2 regions of the Actinomadura decatromicini genome follow, and region 1 is predicted to be linked to the other one. Evidence: predicted binding sites of a transcription regulator. Region 1 holds the regulator's gene; the other holds the start of a gene.
What was found. The regulator HspR, encoded in region 1, represses chaperone genes until heat shock. The targets are predictions, from matches to a motif close to ANTTGAGTCNNNNNGACTCAANT.

Region 1 (8,730 bases):
CGCCGAGGACCACGGGCCCACGGCCGACGCCCAGGGCGGCGAGCCGCAGGACGACGAGGTCGTCGACGCCGAGATCGTGGACGAGGACAAGCCGAAGGGTGATGCATCGTGACGTCCTCTCCCAACGAGGGCGAGGAGAGCAAGGAGGGTCCGGTGATCCGCGACAAGCGGCGCATCGATCCCGAGACGGGGAAGGTCCGGGAGCAGGCGGCGTCCGCGTCGTCCGCCCCGGAGGCCCCGGCGAACGGGGGCGCCACCGCCGCGGACGAGGAGGTCGCCTCGCTCAGGACCCAGCTCGCCGAGCGTCTCGCCGACCTCCAGCGGCTGAAGGCGGAGTACGACAACTACCGAAAGCGCGTCGAGCGAGACCGGGTCGCGGTCCGCGAGCAGGCGCTCGGCCAGGTGCTGACCGAGCTGCTCCCGGTGCTGGACGACATCGGCCGCGCCCGTGACCACGACGAGCTCAACGGCGGGTTCAAGTCCGTCGCGGAGAGCCTGGAGGCGGTCACCGGCAAGCTCGGCCTGGAGCGGTACGGCGAGAAGGGCGAGCCCTTCGACCCGACCGTGCACGAGGCGCTCATGCACGCCTATTCGTCCGACGTGACGGAGACGAGCGTGATGGACGTCCTGCAGCCCGGCTACCGGATCGGCGAGCGGGTCCTGCGGCCCGCGCGCGTCGCGGTGGCCGAGCCGGGCCCGGACGCCGACGCGGCGGAGTCCGGCGGCGCGCCGGACGACGCGCAGGGCGACGAAGGCGAATGACCCTCCGGCGCACGCCGGGGGACCAGGGGGCACCGACCCCTATGAAGGACCCTCGCGGGCCCGCCCCGGCCGGGGCGGGCCCGGCGGGGAGCGCGTGACGACATGAGGCAAGTGGCGAGAGCAGAGAGCGGGGCGCCGTGAGCACCAAGGACTACCTGGAGAAGGACTACTACAAGGTCCTCGGTGTCGCGAAGACCGCCTCGCAGGAAGAGATCAAGAAGTCCTACCGGAAGCTGGCCCGCAAGTACCACCCGGACGCCAACAAGGGCGACACCGACGCGGAGGACCGCTTCAAGGAGGTCTCCGAGGCGTACGACGTCCTGTCCGACGAGAAGCGCCGCAAGGAGTACGACGCGGTCCGGTCGATGCCGGGCGGCTTCCGCGGCCAGCAGGGCGGCGGGTTCCCGTTCGACCTCGGCGACCTGTTCGGGCAGGGCGGTCCCGGCGGCGGGACGCAGACCGGCGGCGCGGGCGAGCGGATCGGCGACCTGTTCGGCGGCCTGTTCGGCCGGGGCGGCGGCACCCGCACCACCACGACGGGCGCGCGCCGGGCGCGGCGCGGCGCGGACGTCGAGACCGACGTGACGCTGCCGTTCGGCCGCGCGATGAACGGCGTGACCGTCCCGATCAAGCTGACCAGCGAGGCGGCGTGCAACTCGTGCCGGGGGACGGGCGCGAAGGCGGGGACCGTCCCGCGCGTGTGCCCGAACTGCGAGGGCACCGGGCACGAGACGCGCAACCTCGGCAACTTCGGGTTCCAGGAGCCGTGCAAGGAGTGCCACGGCCGGGGCCTCGTCGTCGACGACCCGTGCCCCGTCTGCAACGGCAGCGGCCGCGCGACCGGCACCCGGACGATCCAGGCCCGCATCCCGGCGGGCGTCGCGGACGGGCAGAAGATCCGGTTGAAGGGCAAGGGCGCGCCCGGCGAGAACGGCGGCCCGCACGGCGACCTGTACGTGAACATCAAGGTCCGTCCGCACCCGGTGTTCGGCCGGACCGGCGACAACCTGACGCTGACCGTCCCGGTGACGTTCCCGGAGGCGGCGCTCGGCGCGGAGATCCGGGTGCCGACGTTCCAGGGGCAGCCGGTCACGCTGAAGCTGCCGGAGGGGACGCCGAACGGCCGCAAGTTCCGGGTGAAGGGCCGCGGCGCGACCCGGCGGGACGGCACGAAGGGCGACCTGCTCGTCACCGTGGACGTGCAGGTCCCGCAGAAGCTCGACGACCAGGCCCGGGAGGCCCTGGTCAAGCTGCGCGAGTCCGGTTCGGGGGACGACCTGCGCGCCGACCTCGTCCAGCAGGCACGGCAGGAGTGACCCCGTCATGAATCCCTTCGGCGACGACACGCCCGTCTACGTGATCTCGGTGGCGGCGCAGCTGTCCGGGCTGCACCCGCAGACGCTGCGGACCTACGACCGGATGGGCCTCGTGTCCCCCGGCCGGACGGCGGGCCGCGGCCGCCGCTACTCGATGCGCGACATCGTGATGCTCCGCGAGATCCAGCGGCTCTCGCAGGAGGAGGGCATCAACCTGTCCGGCATCAAGCACATTTTGGAGCTGCAGCGCGACAACGCGCGGCTCCACGAGGAGCTCGCGAAGGCGCACGCCGCGCTGGACGAGCTCGCCAACGAACTCGAATCGACCCGCGCGGTCGCGGCGCGGCTGGCGCAGCAGCGGCGGCGCGGGGAGCCGCCCGCCACGCCGGGCGCCGACCTGGTGCCGATCAGGCACACCAGCGTCGTCGTCTGGCACGAGCGCGGCAGAGACTGAAAGCAGTTGTCGGGGGGCCTGGGGGGACGTCCCCCCAGAAACAACAGGGTGGGGCGATGGACTACAAGCTGACGCAGAAGAGTCAGGAGGCGGTGTCGGTCGCGGTCCGCCGGGCGGCGGCCGAGGGGCACCCCGAGGTGGAGCCCGAGCACCTGCTGGTGTCGCTGATCGGGCTGGCGGACGGCACGGCCGTCCCGCTGCTGGAGGCGGTCGGCGCCGACTGGCAGGCGATCCGGCGGCGCGCCGAGGAGCAGCTCGCCGCGAAGCCGAAGGCGCAGGGCTCGACGGTCGCGACGCCGCGGCTGTCCGGGCAGCTCCAGCGGTCGGTCAACACGGCGGCGAACCGCGCGCAGCAGTTGGAGGACGACTACGTCTCGACCGAGCACCTGCTCGTCGGCCTCGCCGCCGACGGCGGTCCGGCGGCGGGCCTGCTCAAGGAGTTCGGCGCGACGCCGCAGGCACTCCTGGACGCGTTCGCGAAGGTGCGTGGGCACGCCCGCGTGACCAGCGAGAACCCGGAGGGCACGTACCAGTCGCTGGAGCGCTACGGCGTCGACCTGACGGCGGCGGCCCGCGACGGGCGGCTCGACCCGGTGATCGGACGCGACTCGGAGATCCGCCGCGTCGTCCAGGTGCTGTCGCGCCGGACGAAGAACAACCCGGTGCTGATCGGCGAGCCCGGCGTCGGCAAGACGGCCGTCGTCGAGGGGCTGGCGCAGCGGATCGTCGCGGGCGACGTCCCGGAGTCGCTGCGCGGCAAGCGGCTCGTCTCGCTCGACCTCGGCGCGATGGTCGCGGGCGCGAAGTACCGGGGCGAGTTCGAGGAGCGGTTGAAGGCCGTCCTGAACGAGATCAAGGAGAGCGAGGGGCAGGTCGTCACGTTCATCGACGAGCTGCACACCGTCGTCGGGGCGGGCGCGGCCGAGGGCGCGATGGACGCGGGCAACATGCTCAAGCCGATGCTGGCGCGCGGCGAGCTGCGCATGATCGGCGCGACGACCCTGGACGAGTACCGCGAGCGCATCGAGAAGGACGCCGCGCTTGAGCGCCGGTTCCAGCAGGTGTTCGTGGGCGAGCCGTCCGTCGAGGACACGATCGCCATCCTGCGCGGGCTCAAGGGCCGCTACGAGGCGCACCACAAGGTGCAGATCAACGACTCGTCGCTGGTCGCGGCGGCGACGCTCTCCGACCGCTACATCACCTCGCGCTACCTGCCTGACAAGGCGATCGACCTGGTGGACGAGGCCGCGTCCCGCCTCCGCATGGAGATCGACTCCCGTCCCGTGGAGATCGACGAGCTGCAACGCACGGTCGACCGTCTCAAGATGGAGGAGATGAACCTCTCCAAGGAGACGGACGAAGCCTCTCGTCAGCGGCTCGAAAGGCTCCGCGCCGACCTGGCCGACAAGCAGGAGCACCTGACCGCCCTCGTCGCCCGCTGGGACAAGGAGAAGGCCGGGCTGAACCGCGTCGGCGCGATCAAGGAGCGCATCGACCAGCTCCACGGCGAGGCCGAGCGCGCCCAGCGCGACGGCGACCTGGAGACGTCGGCCCGCCTCACCTACGGCGAGATCCCGGCGCTGGAGAAGCAGCTCGAAGAAGCCTCCGAGGCCGCCGAGAACACGACCCCGATGGTCAAGGAGGAGGTCGGCCCGGACGACGTCGCCGACGTGGTCGCGTCCTGGACGGGCATCCCCGCCGGACGCCTCCTCGAAGGCGAGACCGCGAAGCTCCTCCGCATGGAGGACGAGCTGGGCAAGCGCCTGATCGGCCAGGAGACCGCCGTCCGCACGGTGTCGGACGCGGTCCGCCGCGCCCGCGCGGGCATCTCCGACCCGGACCGTCCGACCGGCTCGTTCCTGTTCCTCGGCCCGACCGGCGTCGGCAAGACCGAGCTGGCGAAGGCCCTCGCGGAGTTCCTGTTCGACGACGAGCGGGCGATGACCCGCATCGACATGAGCGAGTACTCCGAGAAGCACAGCGTCGCCCGGCTCGTCGGCGCGCCGCCCGGATACGTCGGCTACGAGGAGGGCGGGCAGCTCACGGAGGCCGTCCGCCGCCGCCCGTACTCGGTCGTCCTGCTGGACGAGGTCGAGAAGGCGCACCCGGAGGTCTTCGACATCCTCCTCCAGGTCCTGGACGACGGACGCCTCACCGACGGGCAGGGCCGCACGGTCGACTTCCGCAACGCGATCCTGATCCTCACGTCCAACATCGGGTCGCAGTTCCTGGTCGACCCAACGCTGGAGAACGGCGCGAAGCGCGAGGCGGTCTGGAACGCCGTCCGCAACTCCTTCAAGCCGGAGTTCCTGAACCGCCTGGACGACGTCATCCTCTTCGACGCCCTGTCCACCGACGAGCTGACCCGCATCGTCGACCTCCAGGTCGACAAGCTCGCCGAACGCCTCGCCGACCGCCAGCTCACCCTGAACGTCACCCCCGCGGCCCGCGAATGGCTGGCCCTCACCGGCTACGACCCGCTCTACGGGGCCCGCCCGCTGCGCCGCCTGGTCCAGACCGCGATCGGCGACCAACTGGCCCGCGAACTCCTCTCCGGAGAAGTCCGCGACGGCGACGAGGTAACCGTCGACCTGGACGAACAGGCCGACAAACTGACCGTCCACCCAACCCGCGGCCTAACCCTCACCAAGTAAAACCGTGCCCCCGCCGCCCGTTGGGCGGGCGGCGGGGCCGCGGGCTCAGATTTCGAGGTTTTCTTCGATTTCGCGGAGGCGGTGGCGGGTCAGGGCCAGGTTGCCGCGGGTGCGGTCGAGGGCCATGTAGAGGAACAGGCCCTTGCCCTTGCGGCCCGTCACCGGGCGGATCACGTGGTACTGGGCGGAGAGGCTGATGAGGATGTCCTCGATGTCCTCCTTGAGCCCGAGCTGCTCCATGGTGCGGAGCTTGGCGCGCACCACCTCGGTGTTCCCGGCGGCGGCGACCTGGAGGTCGAGGGTCTTGGAACTGCCGAGCTGGCCTAAGGCCATCCCGCTGTCGTAGTCGACGACGGCGACGCCGATGGCCCCGTCGATCGACATCATGTCCTTCAGAGCGAGGTCGAGGCTGGACATGCGTGCTCCCTTCCGATCGTTGTCATGAACGTGCGCCTGTGAGGTGCGCGGCGATGGCGCGGGCGGCGGGGCGCGACTCCAGGTGGAGCCGTCCGACGTTGACGTCCGGTCCCGCGAGGACGGTGAGGGACGCGTGCGGGCCGGCGGCGTAGATGACCACGTAGCCGTCCACGCCGCGGATCACGACCTCGTGGAAGGCGCCGCCGTGCGCGGTGCGCGCGATGCGGTGCGCGAGCGACAGCCCGGTCGCCGTCACGGCCGCCATGCCGGTCGGCTCGACGGAGCCGGGCAGGTCGTGCGCGATGAGCAGCCCGTCCGCCGACGCGACGAGGCTGCCGGTGAGCAGCGGGACGCGGGCCCGCAGCTCCTTCAGCTCGGCCGCGAGCGCGGCCTCGGGTCCGGGCTGTCCCGCCCCCGGTCGCGGCGCCGCCGTCCCGGTCCGTTTCGCCACCTTCGTCAGCCTTTCGATCAAGCGGGCCCGGTTCAGCACGGTCAGCCGAGCTCCGTCAGCGCGGTGTGGAGCCGGACGAGCAGGTCCCTGTCGGCGGGCGCCCAACCGGCCGGGATTCCGGATGGGGCGGGCGGGCGCCGCCTTGTGGACTGGTGTTCTGTTCGCAGGAGGGACGCGGCGGCCAGGCCGCGGACGGCGAGCAGGCAGCCGAACGCCGTCCGGCCGAGGTGCGCGGCGAGGTCCGCCGGGGTCCGGCGGCCGTCGGCGTTGAGCAGGATCTCCGCCTGGACGCCGGTCAGGATGACGCGCTGCCGCCGGACGCGCCGGACCGGGACGACGGGCGCGACGTCCACGCCCGCGTCCGGCCAGGCGGCGTCGAGCAGGCCGCGGCGCCGCCGCCGCTCGTGCACGAGCGTCGCCGCGGTGATCCGGCGCGGGCGGGCGCTCGGCGGCCCCTCGGTGAAGTCGGGCTCGGCGGCGGAGCCGAGGAGGAAGTAGGCGGCGTCGAACACGGCGAGCAGCTCCGGCAGTTCCCGGCCGGACCCGTCCGGCGGTTCGCCGGGGCCCGGCGCGTGCCGGCTCTCGGCGTGCGCGACGGCCCCGCGGACGATCTGGAAAGCGCCGTCGTCCCCGATCCGCAGCAGGCCGGTGCTCCTTTCCCGCTCCAGCGCGCCGAGGGCATGGGCGACCCTCTCGTCCGCGATCTCAGCCGCCATCTCGGCCGCCCGCCATTTCGGCGACGATGTCGCGCATGCGGAGCCGCGCGAGCGCGAGGTTCCCCCTTTCCCGGCCCAGCAGCAAATGGACGAACAGATGCCCGTCGATATTCGCTCCCGTGAGGACCAGGAGGTGATATCCGTCGGTGCCGCAAACGATGATCTCCTCCACGTCGTCGCCCGCCGCGGTGGCGCTGAGCGCGGGCGAGGCCAGCACCGCGCGCACCACGTCGGTCGCTCCGGCGGCGTCCTCGTGCTGGTCGACGAGGTCCTCCCGGCCCGCCGCGGCGACGGCGAGCCCGCTGGCGCAGTCGACCAGCGTCACCCGCCGCGCTCCCGGAATGGCCATCATGGACGCGAGGCAGTCGTCAATGCGCAAGCCCATTCCCCCACCGAATGAGAGTTGCAGAAACTAGACGATAGCCAGAACTTTGCCGCCCGCGTCACCCGATGTAAACATCCCGGAACATTTCCCGCGTGGGAGATGAATACTTCTTGGTATGGCGACCGGTCAGGCTGGTCGTGCCGGGGCCGGTCCGGATTCGGCCATATCAAGAAACGTCAATCCGCGAGGCCGAGGTCGGCGAGGCGGCGGGCGAGGAAGCGGCGGTCCGGTTCGGCGCGGGCGAGGGACAGGGCCTCGCGGTAGAAGGCGGCGGCCTCTTCGGGGCGGTCCAGGCGGCGGAGGAGGTCGGCTCGGGTCGCCGGGAGCAGGTGGTAGCCGGGGAGGTCCGCTTCCAGGTCGTCCAGGAGGGGGAGGGCCGCTTCGGGGCCGTCGGCCATGGCTATCGCGACGGCGCGGTTGAGGCGGACGACCGGGCTCGGGGTCAGGGCGAGCAGGCGGTCGTAGAGGGCGGCGATCTGCGGCCAGTCGGTGTCCTCCGCGCGGCGGGCGGTGGCGTGGCAGGCGGCGATCGCCGCCTGGACCTGGTACGGGCCGGGCGCGGCGCGGCGGAGGGCGGCGTCCAGGAGGGCGGTGCCCTCGGCGATCGCGGCGCGGTCCCAGCGGTCGCGGTCCTGCTCTTCGAGCGGGACGAGGTCGCCCGCCGCGTCCTGCCGGGCGTCGCGGCGCGAGTCCTGGAGCAGGAGGAGGGCGAGCAGGCCGGCGGCCTCCGGCTCGTCCGGCATCAGGTCGCGCAGGACCCGGGCGAGCCGGATCGCCTCCGCGCACAGCCCGCCCCTGATCGGATCCGCGCCGCCGGACGCCGCGTAGCCCTCGTTGAACAGCAGGTAGACGACGCCGAGGACGGACGCGGTCCGCTCCGGCAGCAGGTGCGCGGGCGGCACCCGGTACGGGATGCCCGCCTGCCGGATCTTCCGCTTCGCCCGGACGATCCGCTGCCCCATCGCGGTCTCCGAGACCAGGAACGCCCGCGCGATCTCGGCTGTGGACAGGCCGAGGAGCGTGCGCAGGGTCAGCGCGACGCGGGCGTCCAGCGGCAGCGCCGGATGGCAGCAGGTGAAGATCAGCCGGAGCCGGTCGTCGGAGACGCCGCTCACGTCCGGCGGATCCGGCGTCTCCGGCGGGCCGGACATGGCGGTCAGCTCCCTCAGCTTGGCGGTCTCGGTGGCGCCGCGCCGGAGCCGGTTCAGCGCGTGGTTGCGGGCCGTCGTGGTCAGCCAGGCGCCCGGGTTGCGCGGGACGCCGTCGACCGGCCAGGTTTCCAGGGCGCGCGCGAACGCCTCCTGGGCGCACTCCTCGGCGAGGTCCCAGTCGCCGGTCACGCGGATGAGGGTCGCGACGACCCGGCCCCATTCGGCGCGGAAGGCCGCCGCCACCTCGTCCGTCAGTTCACTCTCGTCCGTCAGTCCTCCTCGTCGAACGGCCAGAGCGGGCGCACCTCGATCGAGCCGTGCCGCGCGGACGGGTGCCGGGACGCGACCTCGAGCGCCTCCTCCAGGTCCGCGCACTCGATCAGGTCGAAGCCGAGGATCTGCTCCTTGGTCTCGGCGAACGGGC
Region 2 (8,730 bases), on a different contig from region 1:
GACTCAGTCAAACGTTAGGAGTGGTGCGGATGGAGGCCACCGAGGGGGACGTCGGAACGGTCCGCGCGTTCAACCGGTTCTACACCGGCGTCATCGGAGTGCTCGGCGAAGGGCTCGTCAAGACCCCGTACTCCCTGACCGAGGCGAGGGTGATCTTCGAGCTGGCCCAGCGGGAGGACACCGAGGTCCTCACCCTGCGCCGCGTCCTCGACCTGGACGCGGGCTACCTCAGCCGGATGCTCGCGCGGTTCGAGACCGACGGGCTGGTCGTCCGCGAGCGGGCGGCCGGGGACGCGCGCCGCCAGATCGTCCGGCTCACCCCGCGCGGGCGGGAGGTGTTCGCGATGCTGGACGAGCGGTCCGTGGCCGAGATCCGCGACCTGCTGGACGGGCTGCCCGCCGCCGACCGCCGCCGCCTCGTCGCCGCGATGAGCACGATCCACGGCATCCTCGGGGACCGTCCGCGCCCGGACGACTTCGTGCTTCGCCCGCTCCGTCCCGGCGACCTCGGCTGGGTGGTCGAGCGCAACGGCGCCCTCTACGACCAGGAGGTCGGCTGGGACCGCACCTACGAGGCCCTCGTCGCCAAGGTCGTCGCGGAGTACGTCCAGGACCACGACCCGGAGCGGGAGAACGCCTGGATCGCCGAGAGCGACGGGGAGCGGGTCGGCGGCGTGTTCTGCGTCCGCCGGACCGACGACGTCGCCCAGCTCCGCCTCCTGCACGTCGAGCCGGGCGCTCGCGGGACGGGCGTCGGCGCCGCGCTGGTCGCCGAGTGCGTCCGCTTCGCCGCCGAGGCCGGATACAAGGAGATCATGCTCTGGACGACGGCGCTCCAACGCGCGGCGCACCGCGTGTACGAGCGTGAGGGCTTCGTCCTGGACGAGGAGGAGCCGCCCGTCGAGCGCTTCGGCGACGTGGTCCACGGCCAGATCTGGCGCAAGCGCCTATGAACCGTGGCCCGTGGGGCGTCGTTGGCTCCACGGGCCCGGCTCCGCAGCGATCCCTTACTGCGCGGGCGGCCGGGACGGGGGTCGGACGGAGTTCCGGCCGCCTGTGTTCACCGGCGTAGCGCCGGTTCTGCTGGGGACTGGCTCCCACCTCCTCTCCGGTCCGGGCCGGCCGGACGGGCCGGTCGGCGTGCGGGAGCGGGCGCCGCCGCGGCGCCCGGATGCCTGCGGCCGGGTCGGCGGCACGGCTGGAGGATGCCGCCGGCCCGGCCGGTGGGGGACGCCGGCGCCGCGGGGGCATGCGGTGCCGGGGTCCGGGGATGGTCGATCGCGCGAGCCCCGCCGCCGGGGAGGTGCGCCGGTCCGGTACGGCCGAGGACCCGAGGTGTGCCGCCGCGCGTTCGCGCCGCGGCACCCGTCCGGGTACGGTGCCTGCCGCGGGGAACCAGGCCGCGGACGCCCTCGGCCGTACGGACCGGGCCCTGCGGGAAGGCGCGCGGCGTGACACGCGCGCCCGGACGCCGAGCGCCGCGCGGGCGGGGCCGTTCCGTGGAAAACCGCATGCCGACCCCTCCCGCCGCTGGACCTGGGACTTTGCCGTCCCGATGATCTTTCGTTCACCCATTGTCACGATCTCGTTGCGGTAGGTACCCGCGCGTCATGCGCGCGTAAACCGACACCGGCGCAAAGAATCGCGGCCGAGGGCTGGACTTTGCCATCGCATTGCCCGGCCGCTCCGAACTGCCAAGACGGGCAGATTTCGGGATTTTCGGGGAAGAGGCCACCGTGTGCGACCCGAACGGGTCCGGACCATCGACGACGCTTTGGGGGAAGCAACGATGGGCTTCATCAAGACACGTGACGGCAACGAGATCCACTACAAGGACTGGGGCAGGGGGCGGCCCGTCCTGTTCATCCACGGCTGGCCGCTGAACGCGGACGCCTGGGAGGACCAGATGAAGGCGGTCGCCGACGCCGGGTACCGGGCCATCGCCCACGACCGGCGCGGGCACGGGCGGTCCAGCCAGCCCTGGGAGGGCTACGACTTCGACACGTTCGCCGACGACCTCAACGACCTGATCGACGCGCTCGGCCTGTGGGACGTCGTGCTCGTCGCCCACTCGATGGGCGGCGGCGAACTGGCCCGCTACATCGGCCGCCACGGGACGAGCCGCGTGTCCAAGGCCGTCCTGCTGTCGGCGATCCCGCCGCTGATGATGCGGACGCCCGACAATCCCGAGGGCGTGCCGGCGGAGGTGTTCGACGACATCAAGGACGGCATCCTGGCGGAGCGGTCCCAGTACTGGAGGGACGCCTCGGCCCCGTTCTTCGGCGCGAACCGTCCGGGAACGAAGGCGACCCAAGGGAACCGGGACGCGTTCTGGTTCATGGCGATGCAGGAGAGCGTCAAGGCGGGCGTGGACTGCGTGACGGCCTTCGCCGAGACCGACTTCCACGAGGACCTGCGGGCGTTCGACGTCCCGACCCTGATCGTGCACGGCGACGACGACCAGATCGTGCCGATCGACGCCACCGGCCGGAAGTCCGCGCAGATCATCCCGAACGCGACGTTCAAGGTGTACGAGGGCTCGTCGCACGGCATCGCGCTCGTCCCCGGCGACAAGGAGCGCTTCAACGCCGACCTGCTGGAGTTCCTGGGGACCTGAGGGCTCCCCGGAGCCGGGGGCGCCCGGCGGGCGGCGGCGACGGGACCCGCCGCCCGCCCGGGTCCCGCGCCCGGACGCCGGCCGTCCAGTCGCCAGCCGTCAGCGGAAGTGGTTCTCCTTCAGCTCGATCACCCACGCGCGCCGCTCGGCGATCTTGCCGTCCCGCATGACGAACACCTCGGCCATGGACATGCGCATCTCGCCGCCCTCGGCGCGCCGGGCCACGCCGTTGATCTCCGCCATGACGACGTCGTCCTGCTCGACCATGCGCACGACCTCCAGTTCGGGCGGGTCGATGAAGTGCGGTGCGCCGTCGATCGCCTTGTCGTAGGCCTCCTTGCCGGTCAGGTGGAAGCCGCCGAAGACCGTCCACTCGATGTCGTCGGTCAGGCAGGACAGGATCTGCGCGTGGTCGTTCTTCCGGAAGCCGTCGAGGTAGGCGTTGACGGTGTCGGTGTTCCGCGACATGGCCGCTCGTCCTCCAGGGTGGGTGCCACGAGTGCTTGCTAAGTGCAAGCGGCCAGCGTAGCAGGGTGCGTGATCGCTTAGAGCGAACGTTGCTGCGGAAACAAATTGCTGCTCCGTTTTCTTGAGTGTGAGTGACTCAACTTGACGGGTTGGGTCCTCTAGACGGACTTGGAGCTGAGCATGAGCGAGACCCTGACGCTGCCGGTGCTGCCCCTGGACGACGGGGTCGTTCTGCCCGGCATGGTGGTTCCCCTCGACCTGTCGGAGAGCGAGGTCCGCGCGGCCATCGAGGCGGCGCGGGCGGCGGCGCAGGCCAAGGGGCCGGGCATCCGGTCGGTGAGCAAGCCGCGCGTGCTGCTCGTCCCCAGGCTGGACGGGCGGTACGCCGGTGTCGGCACCCTGGGCGTGATCGAGCAGGAGGGGCGGCTGCCCGGCGGTGAGCCGGGCGCGGTCGTCCGCGGCGTGTCGCGGGTGCGGATCGGCACCGGGACGACCGGTCCCGGCGCGGCCCTGTGGGTCGAGGGCACGGTGCTCGACGCGCCGCCCGCGTCCGGCCGGGCGCAGGAGCTGGCGAAGGAGTACAAGGGCCTGGTCAGCGCGATCCTGCAGAAGCGGGGCGCCTGGCAGGTCGTGGACGTCGTCCAGCAGATCGACGACCCGTCCGCCCTGGCGGACAACGCCGGGTACGCGCCCTACCTGTCCGACGAGCAGAAGATCGAGCTGCTGGAGACCACGGACGTGGTCGAGCGGCTCACGCTGGTCATCGGCTGGGCGCGCGACCACCTCGCCGAGCTGGATGTGGCGGAGACGATCCGCAAGGACGTCCAGGAGGGCATGGAGAAGACGCAGCGCGAGTTCCTGCTGCGGCAGCAGCAGGAGGCCATCCGCAAGGAGCTGGCCGAGCTGAACGGCGACCCCGCCGACGAGGAGGACGACTACCGCGCCCGGATCGAGGCCGCGAACCTCCCCGAGAAGGTGCGCGAGGCCGCGCTGAAGGAGGTCGACAAGCTGGAGCGGTCGTCCGACGCCTCGCCCGAGGGCGGATGGATCCGCACGTGGCTGGACACCGTCCTCGACATCCCCTGGAACGAGCGCACCGAGGACGCCTACGACATCGCGGGCGCCCGCGAGATCCTCGACGCCGACCACGCGGGGCTGGACGACGTCAAGGAGCGCATCGTCGAGTACCTGGCCGTGCGCAAGCGCCGCGAGGAGCGGGGCCTGGGCGTCGTGGGCGGACGCAGAAGCGGCGCCGTCCTCGCCCTGACCGGCCCTCCCGGCGTGGGCAAGACCTCGCTGGGCGAGTCCGTCGCGCGGGCCATGGGGCGCAAGTTCGTCCGGGTCGCGCTGGGCGGAGTGCGCGACGAGGCCGAGATCCGCGGACACCGCCGCACGTACGTCGGCGCGCTTCCGGGACGGATCGTCCGCGCCATCCGGGAGGCGGGCTCGATGAACCCGGTCGTCCTGCTGGACGAGGTCGACAAGGTCGGCGCCGACTACCGCGGCGACCCGACCGCGGCGCTGCTTGAGGTCCTCGACCCCGAGCAGAACCACACCTTCCGCGACCACTACCTGGAGGTCGAGCTCGACCTGAGCGACGTGCTGTTCCTCGCCACCGCGAACGTGGTGGAGGCGATCCCCGGCCCGCTGCTCGACCGGATGGAGCTCGTGGAGCTGGACGGCTACACCGAGCACGAGAAGGTCACCATCGCCCGCGACCACCTGCTGCCGCGCCAGCTCGACAAGGCCGGCCTCGACGCGGCCGAGGTGGGCTTCGGCGACGACGCGCTGCGGCTGCTCGCGGCCGAGTACACCCGGGAGGCCGGCGTCCGGTCCCTGGACCGCTCGATCGCGCGGGTGCTGCGGAAGGTCGCCGCGAACGTGGCGCTCGGCAAGGCGACGCTGCCGGTCTCGATCGGCGCGGACGACCTCAAGGGCTACCTCGGACGCCCGAGGTTCACGCCCGAGGTCGAGCTGAGCCGCAACGAGCGGCGGACCGGCGTGCCGGGCGTCGCGACCGGTCTCGCGGTCACCGGCGCGGGCGGCGACGTCCTCTACATCGAGGCGTCGCTGGCCGACAAGGAGACCGGCGACACGGGCGTGACGCTGACGGGGCAGCTCGGCGACGTCATGAAGGAGTCGGCCCGGATCGCGCTCAGCTACCTGCGCTCGCGCGGCGCGGAGCTGGAGCTTCCGGTCGGCGACCTGAAGGACCGCGGCGTCCACGTCCACGTTCCGGCGGGCGCGATCCCGAAGGACGGCCCGAGCGCGGGCATCACGATGACGACGGCGCTGGCGTCGCTGCTGTCGGGCCGACCGGTCCGCGCGGACGTGGCGATGACCGGCGAGGTGTCGCTGACCGGGCGGGTGCTGCCGATCGGCGGGCTCAAGCAGAAGCTGCTGGCCGCGTCCCGGCTCGGCATCACGACCGCGATCGTGCCGAAGCGCAACGAGCCGGACCTGGAGGACGTCCCGGACGAGGTGCTCGACAACCTGACGGTCTTCACCGTCAGCGACGTGCGCGAGGTGCTGGACCTCGCGCTGGAACCGGCCACCACCACCGCCGTGGCGGCCTGACCCGCGGGGACGCCCGCGCCGGGTTCGCGCCCGGCGCGGGCGTCCTGTCGTCTATGGGGAATTCGGTCGTCCTATATTCCGGTGTCTCGCATGAGCGACGCCACGGCGGGGATCGAACGTCGGGTGTTGGTGGAAATGTGGCAGCGTGCGGTACCGGGCGAAAAGGCGGCCTGGTATGTGGTGGTCCTGCGCGTGGTCGTGGTGGCGATCGCGCTCGGCTTTCTCGGCGTCTTCTTCTATTTCGCGTTCAGACTGACCCTGACGCCCGTCCATGACCGGGGGCAGGCGGGCGGGAACACCGATCCGGGGCGTTCCCTGCGGTTCTACCTGGATCGTCCTACCAAGGAGGCCGTTCTCCAGTTGGGCGGCAATCTCGTCCTGCTGGCGCCCTTGGGCGTGCTTCTCCCGGTGATCTGGAAGTCCCTTCGCGGGCCGGTGCGGCTGGCCCTCGTCACCGGGGTCATGTCGCTGGCGATCGAGACGATCCAGGGCGCTTTCGTGGTCGGCCGGGCTTTCGACATCGACGACGTCATCCTCAACGTCGCGGGGGTGGTGGTCGCTTACGTTCTGTTCGGGCGGCGCCTTTCCCGGACTCTGCGCGGCACGTAAGGGGATCAGCGTGGGCTCAAGCGGAAGACCCTTAGCTGGCGCGTGGTGCGTTCCACGTATCGGTCGTAGACGGGCCAGATGGCGGTGAGGCGGGGCCAGACGGCCGCGCGTTCGTCGTCGTCTAGGAGGTGGGCCGTGACCGGGATCGTGCGGCCCTGGAAACTGACCTCCGCCTCGGGATGCTTGAGGAGGTTGCCCGTCCAGGCGGGGTGCTTCTCGCGTCCGAAGTTGGAGCCGACGACATACCAGCCGCCCCTGGGGTCGGTGTCTGGTAGGCAGGCGAGCGGAGTGCGGCGGGGTAGGCCGCTGACGGCTCCGGTCGTCGTCAGGACGAGGGACGGGACGAGAAGCTGCCCCAGGAGGAAGCGGCCTCCGGTGAGCCTGTGCAGCGTCCGGTCGATCGGGGGGACGACCTTGGGGCCGACCTTGGCGAACCATGCCGCCCCGGAGATCCGCTGGAACAGCGGGCCGAACGCGCGCTGGACGAGGGTCGGCATCGGTTTCCCTCCGGGTGTGTTCGGCCGGGGCGCGAGGCGTCCCGCGCGGCGCGGGTTGAGATGGCCGCTGTCGGCCAGCCACCGCACCGAGTCGGTGACCGTTTCCTCGACGGGACGCAGGGTCAGGCCGAGCGCGTCCAGGGCGGGACGGTCGTCGGTCGGCACCAGCGTCACCATGAACTCGGCGGCGTCGCGGGTGAGCGGGTAGTCGAAGGGGCGGATGCGCTTGGCCGCGTCCAGGGCCGAGCCGAGCCCGAGCATGACGGCGCTGGGGACGCGGATACGGCGGCATCTCACGCCGGTGAGGCGGTCGCACAGGTCCGCGTACTGCGGCCATGTCAGGTAGTGGCCGCCGAGAAGCCATCGGCTGGGGCCCTGCCTCGCCTCGACGGAACGTGCCAAAGCCTCGCCAACGTCGCGGACGTCGACGACCGACACGCCGCCTCCGGGTAGGGGCCACACCTTTCCGAGCGCGGCGGCGAGACCCTCCATCAGGGCGTCCAGTGAAGGCTGATGGGGCCCGCAAATACCGCCTGGGTAGAGGATCGTGACCGGTGCGCCTTCGTCCTGGAGGGCGCGCACGTAGTTTTCGGCGGCCAGTTTGGAGCGTCCGTAGGCGGTGCGAGGATGCGCCAGAGCCCCTTGGGCGGTGATGACCCGGGCGGACGGCGGGACGAACACGGCGACGGTCGATACATGGACGACCGGGTTCAGCCCCTTGGCGACGGCGCCGCCGACCACGTTGCGCGTACCGCGCACGTTGATGTCGACCAGGTCGCCCGAAGCGCCGGTCACACCGATCGCGGCGGCGGCGTGGATGGCGGCGTCGCAACCGTCCAGTGCTTCGGTCACGGCATCCGCGTCGAGCATGTCTCCTGGGATGAGTTCCACGTCCTCGGCGGCGACACCGATGGTCTGTAGCACTTTCGTCGTCTTGCCCGGGTCGCGGACAAGCGCGCGCGGGCGATGTCCCGCCGCCAGGAGGGCGCGGACGGTGTAAGACCCGACGAACCCGGAGGCGCCGGTGACGAAGACCCGCATGACGGACAAACCTAGCGCTTGGTCTGAATCGGCTGGCAGCCACCACGCTGCGACTTTCAGACTAGCCGCCGGTTTTTCGGACATCTTCCGGTCGGTATGGCCGCCTCCGCTCGTTGACGGAGCCGGAATGCTCCGGCCACACTCGTGGCTCACCTGACCGCCGACCGGGAGGGGATCGATGAGGATCGGACTGGCCGGCGCGGGGCGCATCGGTGCGCGCCACGCCGCCGCCCTCTGCGCACTGCCCGAGGTGGACGCCCTGGTCATCGCGGACGCCGACGCCGCCCGCGCGCGCGACCTCGTCGCCCGCCTGCCCCCGGAGTCGCGCGCCGCCGTGCCGGACGCCGTCGAGGACCTGTTCTCCGCCGGGCTCGACGGGCTCGTCGTCGCGGCCGCCACGGACGCGCACGCGGACCTCGTCGCGCGCGCGATGGCCGCCCGGATGCCGGTGTTCTGCGAGAAGCCGCTCGCCCCGGACCTTGATGGAACGTTCCAAATCGTGTCCGCCTGCGCCGCCGCCGAAGTGCCCGTGCAGGTGGGGTTCCAGCGCCGCTTCGACGCCGGGAACGCGGCCGCGCGCGAGGCCGTCGCGTCGGGACGGCTCGGCTGGCTGCACACCGTCCGGTCGTGCAGCTTCGATCCCGCGCCGCCGCCCGCCGGGTACGTCCCGACGTCCGGCGGGCTGTTCCGCGACTGCGTCATCCACGACCTGGACCTCATCCGGTTCGTGACCGGGCGCGAGGTCGTCCGGGTGATGGCCGCCGGAGCCAATCGCGGGGACGAGTTCTTCCGCGAGTGCGGCGACGTCGACACCGGCTCGGCCTTGCTCGTCCTGGACGACGGGACGCTCGGGGTCGTCTCCGCCACCCGCTACAACGCGGCGGGTTACGACTCGCGCCTCGAACTGTTCGGATCCAAGGA

Region 2: a site for HspR is predicted at 3,205-3,227, ahead of lon (endopeptidase La). Genes of this name have one in related genera too.

What each region holds. Positions count from the first base shown of each region.
Region 1 covers NZ_VSRQ01000002.1:167-8,896, forward strand. Annotated here, with positions in the region: partial or broken gene dnaK (molecular chaperone DnaK) at 1-112, shown strand, start outside; gene grpE (nucleotide exchange factor GrpE) at 109-762, shown strand; gene dnaJ (molecular chaperone DnaJ) at 900-2,078, shown strand; gene FXF68_RS07575 (heat shock protein transcriptional repressor HspR) at 2,086-2,532, shown strand; gene clpB (ATP-dependent chaperone ClpB) at 2,589-5,186, shown strand; gene FXF68_RS07585 (hypothetical protein) at 5,232-5,603, opposite strand; gene FXF68_RS07590 (roadblock/LC7 domain-containing protein) at 5,626-6,054, opposite strand; gene FXF68_RS07595 (transcriptional regulator) at 6,096-6,770, opposite strand; gene FXF68_RS07600 (roadblock/LC7 domain-containing protein) at 6,760-7,155, opposite strand; gene FXF68_RS07605 (RNA polymerase sigma factor) at 7,332-8,549, opposite strand; gene FXF68_RS42995 (YciI family protein) at 8,576-8,730, opposite strand, start outside.
Region 2 covers NZ_VSRQ01000006.1:184,891-193,620, reverse strand. Annotated here, with positions in the region: gene FXF68_RS27140 (bifunctional helix-turn-helix transcriptional regulator/GNAT family N-acetyltransferase) at 30-953, shown strand; gene FXF68_RS27135 (alpha/beta fold hydrolase) at 1,790-2,617, shown strand; gene FXF68_RS27130 (nuclear transport factor 2 family protein) at 2,717-3,085, opposite strand; gene lon (endopeptidase La) at 3,266-5,662, shown strand; gene FXF68_RS27120 (VanZ family protein) at 5,753-6,271, shown strand; gene FXF68_RS27115 (nitroreductase family deazaflavin-dependent oxidoreductase) at 6,277-7,809, opposite strand; gene FXF68_RS27110 (Gfo/Idh/MocA family protein) at 7,988-8,730, shown strand, end outside.